One region of the Clostridium sp. Marseille-QA1073 genome, then DNA from elsewhere that is predicted to be linked to it. Evidence: a T-box and tRNA genes for the amino acid it is inferred to sense, from the RefSeq annotation. Region 1 holds a T-box; the other holds one or more tRNA genes.

Region 1 (3,429 bases):
CACAGTCAACTCTCAAATTTTCATATAATTTCTTATCATACGTAGCCTCATCTTTATATGACATATCTATTGTCACCCCATATTCTTAAAATATAAATAATTTTGACCTCTAAATTATATCATAGCCTTATATTAAATTACTGTACATATTAATATGATTGTAAATGCTGAAAATAGTTTGATGATATTAGATTACTTTAATTGTATATTATTCTAAAAAAACAACAACAGCACATCAAATTTAAAATTCAATATGCTGTCGTATTATTATTTAATCACTGTCATACCGCCCATATATGGTTGTAGTGCAACTGGAATATTTACAGAGCCATCTTCATTTAAGTTGTTCTCTAAAAAAGCAATCAACATTCTTGGAGGTGCTGCTACTGTATTATTTAATGTATGTGCAAAGTATTTTCCGTTTTCGCTATCTACACGAATTTTTAGACGACGAGCTTGTGCATCCCCTAAGTTAGAACAACTTCCCACTTCAAAATACTTCTTTTGTCTAGGAGACCAAGCTTCTACATCCACTGATTTTACTTTTAAATCTGCCAAGTCTCCAGAACAACATTCTAAAGTTCTCACTGGTATATTCAAAGATCTAAAGAAATCTACTGTATTTTGCCATAATTTATCATACCACATCATGCTATCTTCAGGCTTACATACAACAATCATTTCTTGCTTTTCAAATTGATGAATTCTATATACTCCTCTTTCTTCTATTCCATGAGCTCCCTTTTCCTTTCTAAAACAAGGTGAATAACTTGTTAATGTTTGAGGTAAAGAAGCTTCTGGTAATATAGTATCAATAAATTTACCAATCATAGAATGTTCACTGGTTCCTATTAAATATAAATCTTCGCCTTCAATTTTATACATCATTGAATCCATTTCCGCAAAGCTCATAACACTAGTTACAACTTCACTACGAATCATAAATGGTGGAATACAATATGTAAAACCACGATTTATCATAAAGTCTCTAGCATAAGAAATTACTGCAGAATGAAGTCTCGCAATATCTCCCATCAAGTAATAAAAACCATTACCAGCAACTTTTCTAGCGCTATCTAAATCAATTCCGCTTAATTTTTCCATAATTTCAGTGTGATATGGAATTTCAAAATCAGGTACAACAGGTTCACCATAACGTTCTATCTCTACATTTTCACTGTCATCTTTTCCAATTGGTACACTTGGATCAATTATATTTGGAATAGTCATCATAATTTTTCTAACTTTTTTCTCTAGTTCATCTTCCTTTGCTTCTAACTCAGCCAAACGTTCAGAATTTGCAGTAACCTGCTTCTTTGTTTCTTCTGCTTCTTCCTTTTTCCCCTGAGCCATTAATGCACCGATTTGCTTTGAAATCTTATTTCTATTAGCTCTTAAAGCTTCAGCCTCCTTTTTTGTATCTCTTAACTCAGCATCCAAAGTAATTACTTCATCTACTAAATCTAGCTTATTGTCTTGAAACTTATTTTTTATGTTTTGCTTAACAATATCTGGATTTTCTCTTACAAATCTTAAATCTAACATATTTTTACCTCCTGATTAAATATATATATTATTATTTGAAACCATAAAATAAAAAACCCCCATCCCAATATATAAACTGGGACGGAAGGTATCCGCGTTGCCACCCAAATTGCTGATAAATACTAAAAATCAGCCACTCGAAATTAGTATTATAGAGGATACCACCCTTTCGATTCATCACCGACAGCTCCAAAAGTGGAAAGATTTAACCTTTCACCGATTCACACCATCCATCGGCTCTCTGAAGAAATTCATAAATCGTAGCTTTTATAATCACTGTTTTTGCTATATTTTATTATTTATTAATTATATATATATTCATACTGATTTTCAAGTAAAGACTGAATATTTTGTTTTAATTAAATTCATTCTTTTTATTTCCATAAATACCCTGTGATATATTTACTCTATAGCTACCTTGTGGTACAATATAGCTATGTACTTTGTGGTACAAGGTAGTAAAAAGGAGGTGTTTTGTCTTGAACGATAAATCTCAGCTCATGCGTGGGATAATAGAAGGCTGCATTTTACAAATAATCAATATAAAAACAACTTATGGTTATGAAATTGTAGAACAGCTTCAAGAATATGGATTCAAAGAAATAAAAGAAGGAACTATTTATCCTCTTCTTTTAAGACTTGAGAAAAAAAACATCATTAATTCAGAATTTCGTCCCTCACCTTTAGGACCGTTTAGAAAATATTATTCTCTAACGAAAGAAGGAATTTCAATACTAGAGGAATTCCACAGAAATTGGAATGAAGTTTCTCAATCTGTAAACACAATATTATCTACAGAAGGTATAGATAATGTCAAATGAATTAAGTATGTTAAAGAGACAAAATGAAACCACTACCCAAGAACTCACTGACACAAATCAAAAGATTTAATTGGAATGGCTATGGAAGCTGAAAAACGTGGAAAGACTTTATCTGATATAATGGATACTGATGAAAAATCTTGGTGCGATTCTATTGTTGCTAGTTATGGAAAAGTTTCCCTTTCAGAATTAATTCTTTCAATGCTAAAACAAGTATCAATTTTGTGGTTTATATGGGGATTTATTTTTTTTAATATAACCCCATCAATAGTAGAATTTAATATAGGAACGTTATCAGTATTCTTATTATATGCTTTATTTATAATTATTTATAATTTTTTTATATCAACTAAATTTGCATTTCAATCTTCAATTAAACAATCTTTAATTGAGCCGATGATTTTTATTATAATAACACTATTAATCGCACTAATTGCAAGGGCTTCAAAGGGAATTGTTTTATTCACTCTTCCAAATTATATAATACACTTAGTTTTTGGTATCACATGGGTGTTATCTACATTCTGATCTATACAATAATCTAATTCACAAACAAGCAAAAAAATAAACTGGATGGAATAACTATTTATATTGTATAAACTATAAAAGCAAAGCACAAATCTTGTAAGAAATCCCATACAAAGTTTGTGCTATTTTTATCATATAATTAAACTATATATTTTAATCTTATTATGAAGGAGAATGAGATTCTAAATTGGATAGTAAATAACCATACTTAATGAGCAAATTGTATCAGCTGTATTTTTATAAACATGGGCTCTATCCGCCTTAAATCTTATAGAATTACCTTTTGTTATAATAAAATCCTCACCATTTATACTTATAGTAAGCTCTCCAGAAAACACAGTTATAAATTCCTGAGTACCTTGTTGATGAGCTTCTGAAGCTAGATGTCCTCTATTATCAATTTCAATAGAATAAGTTTCAAATCGAGTTGTGTTATCAAAAGGAAATACAGGAAATATTCTAATCTTGCCCTTATCTTCAATAAGTGGCTGCACTTGAGACTTATCTACGATTTCAAAATCAGCTTCAGATATAC
Region 2 (3,429 bases), 150 kb from region 1:
ATCATTGCAACAATTACTATACCACTAATGATTACTGATATTTTCATTCCTATAGATGACATAGTCATATTTTTAATTGATGAGAATTTAAAGTTTTTAAAATTTATCCTCTTTCTTTCAAATTTTACACCCTTTATTCCTTTATTTTTTCTCCTTAGTTTAATCTTACTGAGCTTTTCTTTAAGCTTTAAAGATTTGGCCCCTTTTTTACCCCCCATGTAAACAACCCCTTATTGCCTAAAATTTCATAATATTAGATTTATTATAGCATAATTTTATCATAAAACTTACAATTTTGAAGGTTTTAACAAAAAATTGCTATTTACTGATATTTATCGATGAATAACAGTTTATCTTTATTAATATAGAATTTATTTTATCAATTAATGATTTCTACTAATTAAATGTATATTTTTCCCAGGAAATAATTAATTATAAATTGTATTATATTTTATATATTTGTAATTCTATATATTATTACGAGAAAGAAATAAACTAAATAGTCTTATTAAGGATGTATTCATATATGTGATCTAAAATATAAGTATTATATAAAATAACTTTTAAAGTAACCATCATAATAATTTTTTATTTAATATAATATAAACTTAATTACATAGTAGTATAATTCAATATAAAATAAAAAACTCAAGTCCATTAAGACTTGAGCTTTGGTGCGTCGGAGAAGATTCGAACTCCCGGCCAACTGGTTCGTAGCCAGCTACTCTATCCAACTGAGCTACCGACGCATATATTGTTTAAAACATAATTATTATAACAATTTAATAGTAAAAAGTCAATAATAAATATCTCTACTATAAATTTAATAGAGATATCTACTATTATATATTATATTATTATTTTATTGTATTATCCCATGCATTTGTAAATTTATCTAATCCATAGTTTACAAATGGATGACTAAAGCTATCTTTGTATACATCAAAGCCGCAAGTTACAATATGAGCACCTGCTTTTGCAGCATCTACTATTTGTTTTCCATTTCTAAGTGCAGCTACTATAACCTCTGTTTTTATATCAAAGTTTTTATATATATCAACTATATCTTTTATATATTGCTCACAATTTTCTCCATGAGTTTCTTTCCAACCAACAAAAGGTGATACAAAATATGCACCTATTCTACCTGCTTGTATTGCTTGAGATGGAGAGAATACTAAAGTAACATTAGTTTTTATTCCCTTTTGATTTAATTTATAAGCAGCAACAAGTCCTTGTTCTGTACATGGTATTTTTACAATAAAATTTTCAGAGAATGATGCTAACTTCTCTCCTTCTGCTATCATATCCTCAGCTTTATCAAGATGTGGGTTTATTTCAACGGATATTGGAAAGTCTTTTCCTTTGAATTCATTTGCTAATTCCTCTATAACAACATTAAATGGTTTTCCGCTAGCTTGTATGTGTCTTGGATTTGTCGTAACACCATCTATGCCCCAATTTTCATACGCATATCTTATTTCATGTATTTTTGCACTATCTAAAAAATATTTCATTACATTTCCTCCTAAGAATATTTTTATTGTATGATTATTAATTATACAATAAAAATATAAAAAAAGAAAATCAAGAACCTTTTATAAAACAATATAAAAGGTTCTTGATTTTGGCGGAGAAAGAGGGATTTGAACCCTCGCGCCAGTTACCCGACCTACGCCCTTAGCAGGGGCGCCTCTTCGGCCTCTTGAGTATTTCTCCATAATTATAGTTTTTAATTAATTTTAGATAAAAAAAATGGCGGAGAGAGTGGGATTCGAACCCACGGTACGCTCACACGTACGCCGGTTTTCAAGACCGGTGCCTTAAACCAACTCGACCATCTCTCCGTGTCATTTACATAGACAATTATATTATAATTTAGAATCTATGTCAATATTTTATTTAAACATCACCATGGTGATGATAAACAGGTATTTAATAAATCAAAAATGCTCAAAATAATGAGCATTTTGTGGCGGAGAAAGAGGGATTTGAACCCTCGCGCCGGTTACCCGACCTACGCCCTTAGCAGGGGCGCCTCTTCGGCCTCTTGAGTATTTCTCCACATGTTATGGCGGAGAGAGTGGGATTCGAACCCACGGTACGTTCACACGTACGCCGGTTTTCAAGACCGGTGCCTTAAACCAACTCGACCATCTCTCCGTGTCAAACTCACATTTACCATTATATTTATTTCTATCACATATGTCAATAGTTATTAGAAAATTTTCGTATTAAAATTGTATAATTTAATATATCTTAGCTTAATTATAAAAATATAGTAGAAATTTAAACTTATATAAGGTTATTGATTAAAAAAATTCATCTATAAATTGAAAAAATTCCCTAATATTTATACTAATTTTATTAAGAGTTATTTTTACTTCTTTTATTATGTCAATTTGTTTAATGTCTTCAACATATTTTTCTACTTCTTCTATCAATTTATCAATTTTCTGATTGCTTGTATCATGTTTCTTTAAATTTAAATCAAATTCTTTAAATGTTTCTATAAATTCTATTTGACTATTCTCATCTATACTTTTAGACTTACTAACTTCTTTATTATCGCTCTTTTCTTTTAAAGGCTTATGTGTATTTGTAACTATAGCTTGAACTTTTTTTACATGATTTCCTTTACCAAAAAAATTTACTGTTATTATTGACGAAATACATATTAAAATAGTGATTGCTATTAAAAGCACTTTATTTTTTTTCTTCTGTGGCTTTTCCATAATTATCACCTCTAATGCAATATTACCAGTATAGTATGATAAACTTCAATACTTTTTTATGTTTATTACAAAAGAGTAAGATTGGTAAGCATTATGTAAGATTAAATATATGAACTGTTCCATCACAATGATAAGGTTTTCATATGAAGTAGGCTATGAAGACTTAACATTTCTTTAAAATATTGGTTTTATTTATAAAGACAACTCTATAATTTACTTCAGACATTTAAATTTAAATAATAAATATATTATAAAATCTATATAAATATAACATATTTATTCGCAAAGGTTATTGTTGCTTTACGAATATATCCCCTACTACTTTTAAAGGTTTACGAATACATTTTTAGCTTATTTTAGCCTATCCGTAAAGGTATACCTTTACGGATAGGCTAAAGCTATATAAATAAAATTTACTGTAAATATATTAACTTAAAATTAATAGTATATAAGATGTAGTTATTATTAACTAAAAACTTTATAATAATATTAGATGCTATTGGTAAAATATGTTTTAAGGAGGATATATGGAAAATTCAGCATATATATTATTTGTATATTTATATTGCTTTTTAGTTGGCTTTTTTATCTTTTTAAAAGGGTATAAAATGTATAGAACTAAAAAATATTTAATTAAATTAAAAAATAGAGTTATTAAAGATGAAGTAAGATTATCAAAGTATCAAGGTACATT

What was found. A T-box is a leader RNA that pairs with one kind of tRNA and senses whether it is charged. The one in region 1 lies ahead of serS (serine--tRNA ligase), so its partner is inferred to be a tRNA-Ser.
Region 2: it has a tRNA-Ser gene. The T-box ahead of serS (serine--tRNA ligase) is inferred to sense a tRNA for this amino acid. The anticodon was not compared.

Annotation. Positions count from the first base shown of each region.
Region 1 is NZ_JBSVQM010000007.1:27,920-31,348, forward strand. Features, by position in the region: gene ACY1IQ_RS08040 (pentapeptide repeat-containing protein) at 1-64, opposite strand, end outside; gene serS (serine--tRNA ligase) at 268-1,545, opposite strand; T-box leader at 1,620-1,828, opposite strand; gene ACY1IQ_RS08050 (PadR family transcriptional regulator) at 2,025-2,366, shown strand; gene ACY1IQ_RS08055 (hypothetical protein) at 2,442-2,894, shown strand; gene ACY1IQ_RS08060 (helix-turn-helix domain-containing protein) at 3,077-3,429, opposite strand, start outside.
Region 2 is NZ_JBSVQM010000007.1:173,189-176,617, reverse strand. Features, by position in the region: gene ACY1IQ_RS08785 (methyl-accepting chemotaxis protein) at 1-218, opposite strand, end outside; tRNA gene ACY1IQ_RS08780 (tRNA-Arg) at 673-749, opposite strand; gene ACY1IQ_RS08775 (transaldolase family protein) at 858-1,517, opposite strand; tRNA gene ACY1IQ_RS08770 (tRNA-Ser) at 1,629-1,719, opposite strand; tRNA gene ACY1IQ_RS08765 (tRNA-Ser) at 1,757-1,847, opposite strand; tRNA gene ACY1IQ_RS08760 (tRNA-Ser) at 1,974-2,064, opposite strand; tRNA gene ACY1IQ_RS08755 (tRNA-Ser) at 2,073-2,163, opposite strand; gene ACY1IQ_RS08750 (hypothetical protein) at 2,313-2,735, opposite strand; gene ACY1IQ_RS08745 (hypothetical protein) at 3,263-3,429, shown strand, end outside.